Regions from separate parts of the Klebsiella sp. WOUb02 genome, predicted to be linked through region 4. Evidence: predicted binding sites of a transcription regulator. Region 4 holds the regulator's gene; each other region holds the start of a gene.
What was found. Region 4 encodes CRP, which controls carbon source genes, mostly activating them, when cyclic AMP is high. Its sites were predicted from a motif close to ATGTGANNNNNNTCACAT; they were not measured.

Region 1 (3,923 bases), 260 kb from region 4:
GGCAGCCAGCGCCTCCAGCCGGCTGCCCCGACCGTCGCGCGGGGTGAAGGTCAGGGCGGCGCCGGGCAAACGGTCCACCGGCAGCGAGCCGCTGCCGATTTGCGACAGGCAGGACTCAATCCGCACCTCAAAGTCAGCGTAGCGCGCGGCAAGCTGCGGCTGCAGACGCGCCGCCTGAGCGTGGATATCTTCGGCGGTGCGGGTCAGCAGGCGCAGGGTTGGCAGGCGCCCGGCGAGGGTTTCCGGATGCAGGTAGAGGCGCAGGGTGGCCTCCAGCGCCGCAAGGGTCATTTTATCGGCGCGCAGCGCGCGCTTGAGCGGGTGCTGCTGCAGGCGGGCAATCATCGCCTTTTTACCGACGATAATCCCCGCCTGCGGGCCGCCGAGCAGCTTATCGCCGGAGAAGCTCACCAGGCTGACGCCGGCGGCAATCATCTCCTGCGGCATCGGCTCCTTCGGCAGGCCGTACTCGCTCAGGTCCACCAGCGAACCGCTGCCCAGATCGACCACCAGCGGAATATCCAGCTCGCGGCCCAGCGCCGCCAGCTCCGCCTCATCCACGCTTTTAGTAAAACCGGCAATGCTGTAGTTGCTGGTATGCACCTTCATCAGCAGCCCGGTATTCTCACCCACGGCCTGGCGATAATCTTTCGCATGGGTGCGGTTGGTAGTGCCCACCTCGTGTAAAACGCAGCCCGCCTGACGCATCACGTCAGGGATGCGAAACGCGCCGCCAATCTCCACCAGCTCGCCGCGCGAGAGCACGACCTCTTTGCCGCTGGCCGTTGCCGCCAGCATCAGCAGCACCGCCGCGGCGTTGTTATTGACGATGCAGGCGTCTTCCGCGCCGGTCAGGCGGCACAGCAGATCTGCCAGCGCGCGATCGCGGTGGCCGCGCCCGCCGTCGTCGAGGCTGTATTCAAGGGTAACCGGCGCCCGCATCGCCTGCGCAACCGCCTCCACCGCGACCTCGGCCTGGATCGCGCGGCCTAAATTGGTATGCAGCACCGTTCCCGTCAGGTTGAAAACCGGGCGCAGCGCGCTTTCCATCGTCTGCGCCAGCCGCCGTTCGGCCTCCCGCCCCCAGTCGCCGCACCAGTCGGGCAGCGCGTGGCTCAGGCGGATATGCTCCCGCGCCAGCTCCAGCATCTGGCGCAGCAGGGCGACAACCTGGGCGTGGCCGTATCGAGCCAGCACGGACGAGAAAGCGGGATCGCGGAGCAGACGGTCGGTGGCCGGAAGTTGGGTATAAAGCGCGCGAGTATCGGTAGTCATGAATGAGCCTGGCGATAGGTTATTTTCCCCCCTCCCGACGGGAGAGGGAGTCAACAATTGAGCGGCAATTGTAACGCCTGCGCGCGGAAACTGTTACCCGCCTGGGTCAACTCCTTGGCGGTTCCGTGCGGGCAAAACTGGCGCGCTGAAAGAGCGCCTCAACCAGCGCAATCAGCCGAGGCCGCGTCGCGCACCAGCCCGGCGCCACGCGGCGGAAGTTAAGATAGGCAATGGCGCAGGCCGCGGAGATCGACGCCAGGTTAATCTCATCCCCGCGCAGGGTGCCGTCGGCCGCGTAGGCCTCCAGCGCATCCAGGCCGCGAGCCACCTTCTCGCGTTGGCGCAGCAGCTCCGTTTCCGACTGCTGGGCCGGCGGACGCGCCTTTTCACGCACCAGTGCCTGCGCCGCCTCCATCACGCCGTCAGCCAGCGCCTCCAGCTGCCGTATTTTCAGCGCCGCCTGCGGCTCGGTCGGCAGCATATCCGGCATCACGCCGAGCAGTTCCAGATATTGCGCAATAATCGGCGAGTCGAACCAGCACTCGCCGTCGTCGGTCACCAGTACCGGCACCTTGCCTAACGGATTATATTTCGCGACGCCGCTGGTTTCGCTCCAGGGGAATTCATTGACGAACTCGAAGGGAATATCTTTTTCCAGCAGTATGACGGAAATTTTGCGCACAAAGGGACTGGTATAGCTGCCGATCAGTTTCATTGCCTGCTCCTTTCGCCAACAAAAATCTAAGTATGGTTCAGGCGCGGACAAAAGGCAGGCGGGACGTCGCGGCAATCAGCCCTGGACGTTATACAACCGATCCGCATGGGCCAACGCCGGCCCGCGAAATCTGCCTGAGATCACAGGCGCTAAAAACAAGCGCCGATATTTTGTGACAAACATCACATATAAAAAATTATTATCAGATACAAAATTGTGACATTTATCACATTAAATCGCATTTTCGGCCGCAAATTATCCCCCGGACGCTTTTTTGCACAGCCATTATGTGACACAAATCACTATATACACCTCACGATCGCCTATATTCACGTGACACAGATCACATAAAGACCCGGTCACTGGACAGTTCTACGATTCAGTGCCAGATTTCGCTTTATCAATCAGGGTCCGGCTTCCTCTGCCGCCACATTAACAACAAGCCTCAGGCTTTTAGCCTACGCGATAAGCAAAACAGAAAAAGGGGTGTTTTATGTCATCCGATATCAAGATCAAGGTGCAAAGCTTTGGTCGTTTCCTTAGCAATATGGTGATGCCAAACATCGGCGCGTTTATCGCGTGGGGTATCATCACCGCACTATTCATTCCGACAGGATGGCTGCCGAGCGAAACGCTGGCGAAGCTGGTCGGCCCGATGATTACCTACCTGCTGCCGCTGCTGATCGGTTACACCGGCGGTAAGCTGATTGGCGGCGAGCGCGGCGGCGTGGTCGGCGCGATTACCACGATGGGCGTGATCGTCGGCGCCGATATGCCGATGTTCCTCGGCGCGATGATTGCCGGTCCGCTGGGCGGCTGGGCGATTAAACATTTTGACGGCTGGGTAGACGGTAAGATTAAGTCCGGCTTCGAGATGCTGGTGAATAACTTCTCCGCCGGCATCATCGGGATGATCCTCGCGATTCTGGCGTTTCTCGGCATTGGCCCTGCGGTTGAAGTCCTGTCGAAAATTCTGGCGGCGGGCGTTAACTTCATGGTCGTGCATGACATGCTGCCGCTGGCGTCTATCTTCGTAGAACCGGCGAAAATCCTGTTCCTCAACAACGCCATCAACCACGGTATCTTCTCGCCGCTGGGTATTCAGCAGTCCCACGAGCTGGGCAAATCAATCTTCTTCCTGATTGAAGCGAACCCGGGTCCGGGGATGGGCGTGCTGCTGGCGTATATGTTCTTTGGTCGCGGTAATGCCAAGCAGTCCGCGGGCGGCGCGGCAATCATCCACTTCCTCGGCGGTATTCACGAAATCTACTTCCCGTACGTGCTGATGAACCCGCGTCTGATCCTCGCCGTTATCCTCGGCGGTATGACCGGCGTGTTCACCCTGACCATCCTCAACGGTGGCCTGGTGTCTCCGGCTTCTCCGGGCTCCATCCTGGCGGTGCTGGCCATGACGCCGAAAGGCACCTATTTTGCTAACATCGCTGCGATTATCGCCGCTATGGCCGTCTCCTTCGTGGTCTCCGCCATTCTGCTGAAAACCAGCAAAGTGAAAGAGGAAGAGGATATCGATGCGGCAACCCGCCGTGTGCAGGATATGAAGTCCGCTTCCAAAGGCGCGGCGACGCCGCTGGCCGCTGGCGATGTCGCTAACGACCTGAGCCACGTGCGCAAAATCATCGTTGCCTGCGACGCCGGTATGGGTTCCAGCGCCATGGGCGCAGGCGTGCTGCGTAAGAAAGTACAGGATGCGGGACTGAGCAATATCTCCGTCACCAACTGTGCGATTAACAACCTGCCGCCGGACGTCGACCTGGTGATTACCCACCGCGACCTGACCGAACGCGCCATGCGCCAGGTCCCGCAGGCTCAGCATATTTCGCTGACCAACTTCCTCGATAGCGGCCTGTACACCAGCCTGACCGAACGTCTGGTCGCGGCGCAGCGCCATACCGATAACGAAGAGAAAGTTCGC
Region 2 (3,923 bases), 1.6 Mb from region 4:
GTACGGCGCCGATGAGCAAAACCAGCTGGCCAGACAGACTGGCGGAATCGCTGGGGATTAAGCACTAACCCGCGAACCAGGCCGCCCTGCAGGAGATGAGGTGTGTCGCGCCCTGGGATAGGTTATGATTGCCGCAATCGGCTGCGCCAGGCTCTGGCGCAGCTTTTCATTTGCTACAGGAGGCATGGGGCTTTATGGCTTTTATCCCCAAAAACTACGCCCGTCTGGAAGTTGGCTATCGCGAAAAGGCGCTAAAACTCTTCCCGTGGGTCTGCGGACGCTGTTCCCGTGAATTTGTCTATTCGAACCTGCGTGAGCTGACGGTGCACCATATCGATCACGATCACAGCAATAACCCGGAAGATGGCAGCAACTGGGAGATGCTATGCCTGTACTGTCACGACCACGAGCACTCCAAATACACGGAAGCCGATCTGTATGGTTCAACGGTGGTGGCGGGCGAAGACGCGCAAAAGAGCGTCGGTGAGGCAAAATATAATCCGTTTGCCGACCTTAAAGCGATGATGAACAAGAAGTAACCGGTTCGTAAAGCTTCAGCGCCCGGCGGCGAAACCCGCCGGGCCTGCATAAGCATCCGCTCAGGATTTAAAAGTCACAATAGGTTCTGGCGTAATGCCGAACTCCACTTTCAGTCTGCTGCTTGCTCTTCATCACCATCTGCCCGCTGGTATCGATGGTCATATGCTGGGCCTGGACGTTGTGCCGCGCCTGCCACAGCATCACCAGCTGCAGGCTGTTCTCTTTCTGCTCCGGAGTTAACGCTACCCCATCCGGCCATTTTCCCAGCTCCACCGCCGTGGCCAGACGCTGATAAACTTCCGGGGTCATACTGTCGATAATTTGCTCGATATCCATCGTCCGCTCAACTCCGCATTGGAATAATTTGCTGAATCGTTTCTCTAGCCCTTGATCTACTCGCCATTATCCTCATCGCTGAAGCTTAACGAGGCCGAGTTTACGCAAAAACGCTCGCCGGTCGGCTGCGGACCATCCGGGAAGACGTGTCCAAGATGAGCATCGCACTTACCGCAGCGAATTTCCGTGCGCTGCATACCGTGAGAGTAATCGTTAAGATAGCGAATCGCCTCTTCGCTTACCGGCTCAAAAAAGCTCGGCCAGCCGCAGCCTGAATCATACTTGGTTTGCGAGTGAAACAGCGCCGCGTCGCACACCAGGCAGTGGTAGACGCCGTCTCGCTTGTTGTGGAGCAGTCGGCCGGTGAACGGCGGCTCGGTGCCGTGATTCTGCGTCACGTAAAACTGCATCTCGCTCAACTCTTTTTTGAGCTCGTCCGAGGAGGGTTTATTCGACATGTGCATGCTTCTCGCTGTGAAAGGACAACTTTAACCCTTCGATTCTAACAAAACATTAACAATGAAGCGTGGAGTTTTGTTCTAAACTTATTCGATGCCGATGGGCAGCTAGATAATTGTGACATAAATCACATTTTTATCTTTAATGACCTTTAAAATTCCGCGCGCAGACCCCATATGGAATTGGGCTCAAAGGGAGAGTGAGGCAAATCAATCGCGCAAAGGTGTGCTCTGGATTGATTTGTCGCAATGATTGACACGATTCCGCTTGACGCTGCGTAAGGTTTTTGTAATTTTACAGGCAACCTTTTATTCACTAACAAATAGCTGGTGGAATATATGACTATCAAAGTAGGTATCAACGGTTTTGGCCGTATCGGTCGCATTGTTTTCCGTGCTGCTCAAGAACGTTCTGACATCGAGATCGTTGCAATCAACGACCTGTTAGACGCTGACTACATGGCTTACATGCTGAAGTATGACTCCACTCACGGCCGTTTCAACGGTACCGTTGAAGTGAAAGACGGTCATCTGGTCGTTAACGGTAAAAAAATCCGTGTTACCGCTGAACGCGATCCGGCTAACCTGAAGTGGGACGAAGTAGGCGTTGACATCGTTGCTGAAGCAACTGGTCTGTTCCTGACTGACGAAACCGCTCGTAAACACATCACTGCTGGCGCGAAAAAAGTCGTTCTGACTGGCCCGTCCAAAGACAACACTCCGATGTTTGTTAAAGGCGCTAACTTTGACAAATACGAAGGTCAGGACATCGTTTCTAACGCATCCTGCACCACTAACTGCCTGGCACCGCTGGCTAAAGTTATCAACGACAACTTCGGCATCATCGAAGCGCTGATGACCACCGTTCATGCGACCACCGCAACTCAGAAAACCGTTGATGGCCCGTCTCATAAAGACTGGCGCGGCGGCCGCGGCGCATCCCAGAACATCATCCCGTCCTCTACCGGCGCTGCTAAAGCTGTAGGTAAAGTCCTGCCAGAACTGAATGGCAAACTGACCGGTATGGCGTTCCGCGTTCCTACTCCGAACGTATCCGTTGTGGATCTGACCGTTCGTCTGGAAAAAGCTGCTTCTTACGAAGACATTAAGAAAGCTATCAAAGCTGCTTCCGAAGGCGCAATGAAAGGCGTTCTGGGCTACACCGAAGACGACGTTGTATCTACCGATTTCAACGGCGAAGTTTGCACTTCCGTGTTCGATGCTAAAGCAGGTATCGCCCTGAACGACAACTTCGTGAAACTGGTTTCATGGTACGACAACGAAACCGGCTACTCCAACAAAGTTCTGGACCTGATCGCTCACATCTCCAAATAAGTTGAGATGAGAACCTGATCCAAAAAGGCGACTTCGGTCGCCTTTTTTTATGGCTTAACTCCGTACCTGTACACCAAGGATTGCACCATGATTAACAAAATTTTTGCTCTCCCGGTTATTGAACAAGTTACCCCGGTCCTCTCCCGCCGCCAACTTGACGACCTTGAGCTGATCGTCGTTGACCATCCGCAGGTCAAAGCCTCCGTCGCCTTCCAGGGCGCGCATCTGCTCTCCTGGAAACCCGCCGGAGAAGAAGAGGTGCTGTGGCTGAGCGGGAACACGCCGTTTAAAACCGGCGTCGCGCTGCGCGGCGGCGTGCCGATCTGCTGGCCGTGGTTTGGCCCGTCGGCACAGCAGGGCCTCCCCTCCCACGGTTTCGCGCGCAATCTGCCGTGGGCGCTGAAGGGTCATAATGAAGACGAAAGCGGCGTGCTGCTGACCTTCGAACTGAAAAGCAGCGATAAGACCCGTCAGTACTGGCCGCACGAATTTACGCTGTACGCGCGCTTCAAGCTGGGTAAAACCTGCGAAATCGAACTGGAAGCGCACGGCGAATTCGAAACCACCTCCGCCCTGCATAGCTACTTCAACGTCGGGGATATCGCGGCGGTGAAGGTTAGCGGCCTCGGCGAGCGCTATATTGATAAGGTGAACAACGCGCAGGAAGGCGTGCTGAGCCACGGCGAAGAGACCTTCCCGGATCGCACCGACCGCGTCTACCTCAACGCGGATGCCTGCAGCGTTATCCACGACGGCGCGCTGAACCGCAGCATTGACGTTATTCATCACCATAACAGCAACGTGGTGGGCTGGAACCCCGGCCCGGCGCTTTCGGTGAGCATGGGCGATATGCCGGACGACGGCTACAAAACCTTCGTTTGCGTCGAAACCTGCTGCGTCACCGAGTCGCAGAAAGCCAGCGAAGAGAAACCGTCGCGTCTGGCGCAGACCATTCGCGTCACTCAACGCTAAAACCGCAGACGCGGGATCGAAAACAGGGCGCAATCGCCCTGTTTTTTACCGATGACGCATGCGACGCGGCTCCGTTACCAGAACCCCACCAGCTTCATCCACGCGCCTCCCAGCACCAGCCAGATGAAGATAGACGCAATCGACACCACAAAGCTGACGCCCCACCACTGACCCGTGGTGTTATAGCCGGAACCGAACAGAGCGGGCCCAGGGCCGCCAGAGTACTGCGTCAGCCCCATCGACAGGTTCGAGGTATAGCCCAGCACCAGGGCGGCGAAAAGC
Region 3 (3,923 bases), 450 kb from region 4:
CACCCCGCGTAGCAGCAGCATCATCACCAGAGTGGCGATAAAGGCCTGCACGCGCCCCTTAGCCACAATCACGCCGGTCACTGCGCCAATCGCCGCGCCTAAGGCAAGCGCCGCGGCGATCGCCACCAGCGCATTAACCTCAAGGCCGACAATCGACGCCGCGACCGCGCCGGTCAGCGCCAGCAGGGACCCCACCGACAGGTCAATCCCCGAGGTGAGAATAACCAGCGTCATGCCCACCGCCATAATGGCGTTAACCGACGTCTGCTGCAGGATATTGAACAGGTTATTGACGGTAAAAAAGTTGGGGCTCATGGTCGAGACAATCGCTATCAGCACCAGCAGGGCAATCAGCGATTTTTGCTCCATCAGCCATGCTTTAGTGAAATAGCGGCGACCAGCAACAGCCTGGGTTGTCATCTTTTTTACTCCTGATTCACACGGTTAAGCTTGCCCACAGCGGCAGCCATCAATACTTCCTGGGTGGCCTGCTCGCGTGTAAATTCACCGCCGAGATGCCCTTCATGCATCACAATGATGCGATCGCTCATGCCTAACACTTCCGGCATCTCCGAAGAGACCAGAATGATGCTCAGACCATCGGCTTTAAACTGGTTAATCAGCTGGTAGATCTCTTTCTTCGCCCCCACGTCAACGCCGCGGGTAGGCTCATCAAGGATCAGGACCTTCGGGCGGGTCATCAGCCCGCGGGCAATAGCCACCTTCTGCTGGTTACCGCCGGAGAGCAGGCCAATCGCCTGCTCCATCGATGGCGTTTTGACATTGAACAAGCGGATGAAATCGCTCACCGCCTGCTGTTCATCTTTATGCTTCAGCTGGCCGCCGGCGTGGCTGAAGTAGCGCAGCGCGGTCAGCGACATATTTTCCTTTACCGACATGCCGAGGACTAAGCCATCGCGCTTACGGTCTTCGGAGATATAAACGATGCCGTTCGCCAGGCCATCCTGCGGGGAGCGGGTGACCACTTCGTGCCCGTCGAGGGTGACGGAGCCGCTGCTGCGCGGCAGCGCGCCGTACAGGACCTTCATCAACTCCGTGCGCCCGGCGCCCATCAGCCCGGCGACGCCGAGAATTTCCCCCTGACGCAGGGTAAAGGTGACGTTTTCCACGCCCGGCCCGCACAGGTTATCGACCTTCAGGCGCACGGCGCCCGGCGCTTTATCCAGGCGCGGATACTGGTCTTCCAGCTTACGACCGACCATCATCTCGATCAGCAGGTCTTCGTCCAGGCTCGCCACCTCGCGCTCGGCAATAAACTGCCCGTCGCGAAAGACGGTAACGTCATCGCAAATCTCGAAGATCTCTTTCATCCGGTGGGAGATATAGACAATTCCGCGCCCCTGAGATTTCAGCTCGCGGATAACGCGGAACAGAGAGTCCGTTTCGGTGTCGGTCAGGGCGTCCGTCGGCTCATCCATGATGATGACCTTCGACTCAAAGCTCAGCACCTTGGCGATTTCAACCATCTGCTGGTCGCCGATCGACAGATCGCCCACCAGCTTCTGGCTGTTAAAACGTAAGTTCAGCTTCGCCAGCAGCTTGTCCGCTTCGGCGTACATCGTTTTCCAGTCTATTTTGCCAAACCGGTTAACGAACTCACGGCCGAGGAAAATATTCTCCGCGATCGTCAGCTGAGGGATCAGGTTGAGTTCCTGGTGGATAATGCCGATCCCGGCTTCCTGGGAGGATTTCGGCCCGTTGAAAGTGGTCTCTTTTCCTAACCACGTTAAGGAGCCGGCGTCGCGGGCGTAGATCCCGGTCAGCACCTTCATCATGGTGGACTTACCGGCGCCGTTTTCGCCCACCAGCGCCATCACCCGGCCGGCATAGACGTTGAGCGCGGCGCCGGAGAGCGCTTTGACGCCCGGGAACGCTTTATCGATCCCTTTTAATTGCAATAAGGCTTCCATATCGGCGACCTCAGAACGTGACGCCGGCACAGAGAATGACGTTCGCAAACGGGGAACACTCCCCGCTGCGAATCACCGCCTGACTATCCGCGGTTTGTTTTTTAAACTGCTCATGACTGGTGTAACGAATTTCAATGGTGTTTCCCTGGTATTGCTGCAGCAGCTCAAGGTGAGTGAGCAACGTCGCATGGAGCTGCGGATTATGAGTTTTAATCTCTTCCGCAAGGATCGCCGCCTCAACCTGCATTTCCGCCGTTACCACCTCCAGAACCTGCATAAAGGAGGGAACGCCCTGGGTTAACGCCATATCAATACGCGCGCTGCTGCGGGGAACCGGCAACCCGGCGTCGCAAACCACCAGCGTATCGGTATGACCCAGGCGGGAGATAACCGAGGAAATATCAGCGTTAAGTACGGTGCCTTTTTTCATTTTTCTCTTCTGCTCCAGTAGCGAAACGTTTCGCTGAACAGAGTATTGTCAAATTGCGCGCAGAAAACCACCGCCAGAAGAGAGAAATGTGATCGCCATCGAAACGTTTCGCAAAGCGCAGGGAGAGAAAAGTGAGCGCAGGCCAATAGCGATAAAAAGCCCTTCGCAAGGAAGGGCTTCGGAACATCAAATTTCGACCTGGGTACCCAGCTCAATGACCCGGTTAGGCGGGATCTCAAACTGATCCGGCGCCCGCAGGGCGTTGCGCTGCAGCAGAAGATAGAGCTTGCCGCGCAGCCGCAGATACCACGGCCGTTTACCGATAATCAGCGATTCATGCGACATGAAGAACGAGGTTTCCATCATCCGGCAGCTCAGCCCTTCCAGCCCGCAGCGGTGGAAAACCTCTTCCACATTCGGCGTTTCGCGCCAGCCGTAGCTCGCCACCACGCGCCAGAACGACGGTGAGATTTGCTCGATCTGCACCCGGCGAACGTTGTGCACGTAAGGCGCATCTTCGGTCCGCAGCGTCAGCAGGATCACCCGCTCATGCAGCACCTTGTTGTGCTTGAGGTTGTGCAACAGAGCAAACGGAATGACGTTCAGGGCGCGGGACATATAGACCGCAGTGCCCGGAACGCGGACCGGCGGCGATTTCTCCAGCGAGGAGATCATCGCTTCCAGCGAGTTGCCGTGTTCGTGCATCCGGCGCAGCAGGCGGAAACGCTCGCTCTTCCAGGTGGTCATCACGGTGAACATCACCAGGCCGAGGGTCAGCGGCAGCCAGCCGCCGGAGACGATCTTATCGAGGTTGGCCGAGAACAGCGGCAGGTCAATGCACATAAAGGCGATAAACAGCAACGCCACGAGGAATTTATTCCAGTGCCAGTTTTGACGCGCCACGGTGGTGAACAGAATAGTGGTCAGCACCATGGTACCCGTCACCGCAATACCGTACGCCGCCGCCAGGTTGGAGGAGTGCTCGAAGCTGATAATCACGATGACCACCGAAACGTACAGCAGCCAGTTGATAAACGGGATATAGATCTGCCCGGATTCCATCTCGGAGGTATGGATGATGCGCATTGGCGATAGATATCCGAGGCGCACCGCCTGACGGGTCAACGAGAAGACCCCGGAAATAACCGCCTGGGAGGCAATCACCGTCGCCAGAGCGGCGATAATCAGCATCGGGATCAGCGCCCATTCGGGAGCCAGCAGGAAGAACGGGTTTTTGATCGCCTCAGGATGTTTGAGCAGCAAAGCCCCCTGGCCGAAGTAGTTCAGCACCAGCGAAGGCAGCACCACAGAGAACCACGCCAGGCGAATAGGCAATTTGCCGAAGTGGCCCATATCGGCATACAGCGCCTCAACGCCGGTAATGGAGAGCACCACCGCCCCGAGAGCGACAAAAGAGACGGTCTTATATTCGAGGAAGAAGTGCACCGCCCAGTACGGGTTCAGCGCCTGCAGGACTTGTGGATTCGCAATAATGCTGCGCGCGCCGAGCACCGCCAGCAGCAGGAACCAAATCAGCATAATCGGCGCAAACAGCTTACCCA
Region 4 (3,923 bases):
ATAGCTTCCATCGCTATACCCGCCCGGAAATGGACATGGCGATCCGCAAAGCGCGGGATCAGGGGAAACACATCAGCTATTTTGGTCCGGAAGCGAACGACTTCGGCCTGCTGGAAAATACCTTCCTCGAATACGGACGCAGCGGAACCGGCCAGTCGAGAAAATATCTGCATACCTATGACGAGGCCGTGCCGTGGAATCAGGTGCCGGGCACCTTCACGCCCTGGCAGCCGCTGCCGGAGCCGACCGACGTCCTGTTTTACGAAGGGCTGCACGGCGGCGTTGTCACTCCGCAGCACAACGTGGCGCACAACGTCGATCTGCTGGTGGGCGTCGTGCCTATCGTCAACCTGGAGTGGATTCAGAAGCTGATCCGCGACACCAGCGAACGCGGGCATTCCCGCGAGGCGGTGATGGATTCGGTCGTCCGTTCGATGGAGGATTATATTAACTTCATCACCCCGCAGTTCTCGCGCACCCATATCAACTTCCAGCGGGTCCCCACCGTTGATACGTCGAACCCCTTCGCCGCCAAAGGCATTCCCTCGCTGGATGAAAGCTTTGTGGTGATCCACTTCCGCAATCTGCAGGATATCGACTTCCCGTGGCTGCTGGCGATGCTGCAAGGGTCGTTTATCTCGCATATCAACACGCTGGTGGTGCCGGGCGGCAAAATGGGGCTGGCGATGGAGCTGATCATGGCGCCGCTGGTTGAACGGCTGATGGCGGGGAAAAAGATCGGTTAAGCCGTTAGCAACCCCGGCGGCGACGCAAACCGGGGCGACGGGCTGGTCATTCGGCTTAGCCCGCAATAACCTCGTACGAATGCGTGATATTTACCGCTTTTTGCAGCATCAGCGCCACCGAGCAGTATTTTTCCGCCGACAGGTCCACCGCCCGCGAAACGGCCGCATCCTTCAGCTCGCGGCCGGTGACGATAAAATGCAGGTTGATGTGGGTAAACAGGCGCGGCGCCTCTTCCCGACGCTCAGAGGTCAGCTTCACCTCACAGTTGGTCACATCATGGCGTCCTTTCTGCAAAATTGAGACCACGTCGATGGCGCTGCAGCCGCCGGCGGCCATCAGCACCATTTCCATCGGGCTCGGCGCTTTATCCCCGGAGTTGCCGTCCATCAAAATCTGGTGGCCGGAAGCCGACTCACCAATGAAGGTTAACCCTTCGACCCATTTCACACGAGCTTGCATAAAACTTAACTCCAAGGTTGCAATTTTCCTGACAGATTACGCGCACATAACAAATCTGGCAACGGAAGGCGACCTGCATCATGCTGAAGCGAGACACCAGGAGACATGCGGCAAAAGCTATGCTAAAACAGTCAGGATGCTACAGTATTACATTGATGTACTGCATGTATGCAGAGGAATTCACATTACAGGCTGCAGAAAAATCACCAGCCAGCTTCCCAGGCATAGGGAAACAATACGATTGCATGCCCGGATGCCGTGTAGTGTCGGCACCCGGAGATAGCTTATAACAGAGGATAACCGCGCATGGTGCTTGGCAAACCGCAAACAGACCCTACCCTCGAATGGTTCTTGTCTCATTGCCACATTCATAAGTACCCATCTAAAAGCACGCTGATCCACCAGGGTGAAAAAGCAGAAACGTTGTACTACATCGTCAAAGGCTCTGTGGCTGTGCTCATCAAGGATGAAGAAGGTAAAGAGATGATTCTCTCTTACCTCAACCAGGGCGATTTCATCGGTGAATTAGGCTTGTTTGAAGAAGGCCAGGAGCGTAGCGCCTGGGTACGTGCGAAAACCGCATGTGAAGTGGCCGAAATCTCCTATAAAAAATTCCGTCAGCTGATCCAGGTTAACCCGGACATCCTGATGCGTCTCTCATCGCAGATGGCCCGCCGTCTGCAGGTTACCTCTGAGAAAGTCGGTAACCTTGCCTTCCTTGACGTCACCGGCCGTATCGCCCAGACGTTGCTGAACCTGGCAAAACAGCCTGACGCCATGACTCACCCGGACGGTATGCAAATCAAAATTACCCGTCAGGAAATCGGTCAGATCGTCGGCTGCTCGCGTGAAACCGTTGGCCGTATTCTGAAGATGCTGGAAGATCAAAATCTGATCTCCGCCCACGGTAAAACTATCGTCGTCTACGGCACGCGTTAAGCTGATAAAACGGCGTATTGCTCCCGCAATACGCCGTTTCTGTTTTCCCTCTATGTGGCGCAGGCTGATTTACCACCCGGAAGTCAACTACGCACTGCGGCAAACGCTGGTGCTGTGTCTGCCGGTCGCAATTGGCCTCCTTCTCGGTCATCTGCAGCAGGGCCTGCTGTTCTCGCTGGTTCCCGCATGCTGCAACGTCGCCGGTCTTGATACGCCGCATAAACGTTTCTTTAAACGCCTGATTATTGGCGGCTCGCTTTTTGCCGGCTGCAGCCTGATCGTTCAGCTCCTTCTCCAGCATGATATCCCGCTCCCTTTAATTCTCAGCGGCCTGACCCTGCTCCTTGGCGTCACGGCGGAAATCAGCTCGCTGCACGCGAGGCTGCTGCCCGCCTCGCTGATTGCCGCCATCTTTACCCTGAGCCTCGCCGGCAATATGCCGGTCTGGGAGCCGCTGCTGATCTACGCGCTCGGCACGCTGTGGTACGGGCTATTCAACTGGTTCTGGTTTTGGCTATGGCGCGAGCAGCCGCTGCGCGAATCGCTCAGCCTGCTCTACCGGGAGCTGGCCAACTACTGTGAAGCCAAATACAGCCTGCTGACCCAGCATATCGACCCGGCAACCTCGCTGCCTCCTCTGCTGACCCGCCAGCAAAAGGTCGTCGATCTGATCACCCTGTGCTACCAGCAGATGCATATGCTGGCGGCCAATCAGCGTAACGATCATAAGCGCCTGCTGCGGGCGTTTCAGATTGCCCTCGATCTCCAGGAGCACATTTCCGTCAGCCTGCATCAGCCGGAAGAGGTGCAGAAGCTGGTCGAACGCAGCCACGCTGAAGCGGTAATCCGCTGGAATGCGCAAACCGTCGCGGCGCGGCTGAGGGTACTGGCGGACGACATCCTGTACCACCGCTATCCGCAGCGCTTTAACATGGATAAGCAGATCGGCGCGCTGGAGAAGATTGCCTCGCAGCACCCCGACAACCCAGTCGGGCAGTTCTGCGCATGGCACTTCGGCCGCCTTGCCCGGGTGCTACGCACCCAGCGGCCGCTGTACGCGCGTAACCTAATGGCCGATAAGGAGCGGCGCCTGCCGCTGCTGCCTGCGCTAAAAAGCTATCTCTCTTATAAATCGCCGGCTTTGCGCAGCGCCGCCCGCATCTGCGTGATGCTCACCGCCGCAAGCCTGATGGGTAGCGCGCTAAATCTTCCCAAACCCTACTGGATCCTGATGACGGTGCTCTTCGTTACCCAGAACGGCTACGGCGCGACGCGGGTCCGCATCGTCCACCGGGCGGCAGGGACCCTTGCCGGCCTGGTGATTGCCGGACTGACGCTGCACTTCCACGTCCCGGAGGGCTATACGCTGACCGCGATGCTGATTATCACGCTATTGAGCTATCTGATTATTCGCAAGAGCTACGGCTGGGCGATGGTGGGCTTTACCGTCACGGCGGTGTATACCCTGCAGCTGCTAACGCTCAACGGCGAACAGTTTATCGTCGCCAGGCTTATCGATACGCTTATCGGGTGCCTGATCGCCTTCGGCGGGATGGTATGGCTGTGGCCGCAGTGGCAGAGCGGGCTGCTGCGTAAAAACGCCCACGACGCGCTGGAGGCGGACCAGGAAGCCATCCGCCTCATTCTCAGCGAAGACCACCAGGCGCCGGCGCTGGCCTATCGGCGGATGCGCGTCAATCAGGCGCATAACTCGCTGTATAACTCGCTGAATCAGGCGATGCAGGAGCCCGGCTTTAACTCACGTTATCTTGACGATA

Region 1: ABOC21_RS26095 (glutathione S-transferase) is a predicted target of CRP. The motif match lies at 2,161-2,178, and genes of this name have one in related genera.
Region 2: msrB (peptide-methionine (R)-S-oxide reductase MsrB) is a predicted target of CRP. The motif match lies at 1,451-1,468, and genes of this name have one in related genera.
Region 3: rbsD (D-ribose pyranase) is a predicted target of CRP. The motif match lies at 2,448-2,465, and genes of this name have one in related genera.

Annotation. Positions count from the first base shown of each region.
Region 1 covers NZ_CP170110.1:3,929,638-3,933,560, reverse strand. Annotated here, with positions in the region: gene selA (L-seryl-tRNA(Sec) selenium transferase) at 1-1,275, opposite strand, end outside; gene ABOC21_RS26095 (glutathione S-transferase) at 1,382-1,990, opposite strand; gene ABOC21_RS26090 (PTS mannitol transporter subunit IICBA) at 2,484-3,923, shown strand, end outside.
Region 2 covers NZ_CP170110.1:1,509,519-1,513,441, forward strand. Annotated here, with positions in the region: partial or broken gene ABOC21_RS14100 (glycoside hydrolase family 18 protein) at 1-68, shown strand, start outside; gene yajD (HNH nuclease YajD) at 195-539, shown strand; partial or broken gene ABOC21_RS14110 (YeaC family protein) at 600-876, opposite strand; gene msrB (peptide-methionine (R)-S-oxide reductase MsrB) at 933-1,334, opposite strand; gene gapA (glyceraldehyde-3-phosphate dehydrogenase) at 1,674-2,669, shown strand; gene ABOC21_RS14125 (D-hexose-6-phosphate mutarotase) at 2,757-3,641, shown strand; gene ABOC21_RS14130 (DASS family sodium-coupled anion symporter) at 3,716-3,923, opposite strand, start outside.
Region 3 covers NZ_CP170110.1:3,740,768-3,744,690, forward strand. Annotated here, with positions in the region: gene rbsC (ribose ABC transporter permease) at 1-420, opposite strand, end outside; gene rbsA (ribose ABC transporter ATP-binding protein RbsA) at 426-1,931, opposite strand; gene rbsD (D-ribose pyranase) at 1,942-2,361, opposite strand; gene kup (low affinity potassium transporter Kup) at 2,548-3,923, opposite strand, start outside.
Region 4 covers NZ_CP170110.1:4,194,285-4,198,207, reverse strand. Annotated here, with positions in the region: gene ABOC21_RS27370 (phosphoribulokinase) at 1-746, shown strand, start outside; gene ABOC21_RS27365 (OsmC family protein) at 802-1,206, opposite strand; gene crp (cAMP-activated global transcriptional regulator CRP) at 1,513-2,145, shown strand; gene ABOC21_RS27355 (YccS/YhfK family putative transporter) at 2,198-3,923, shown strand, end outside.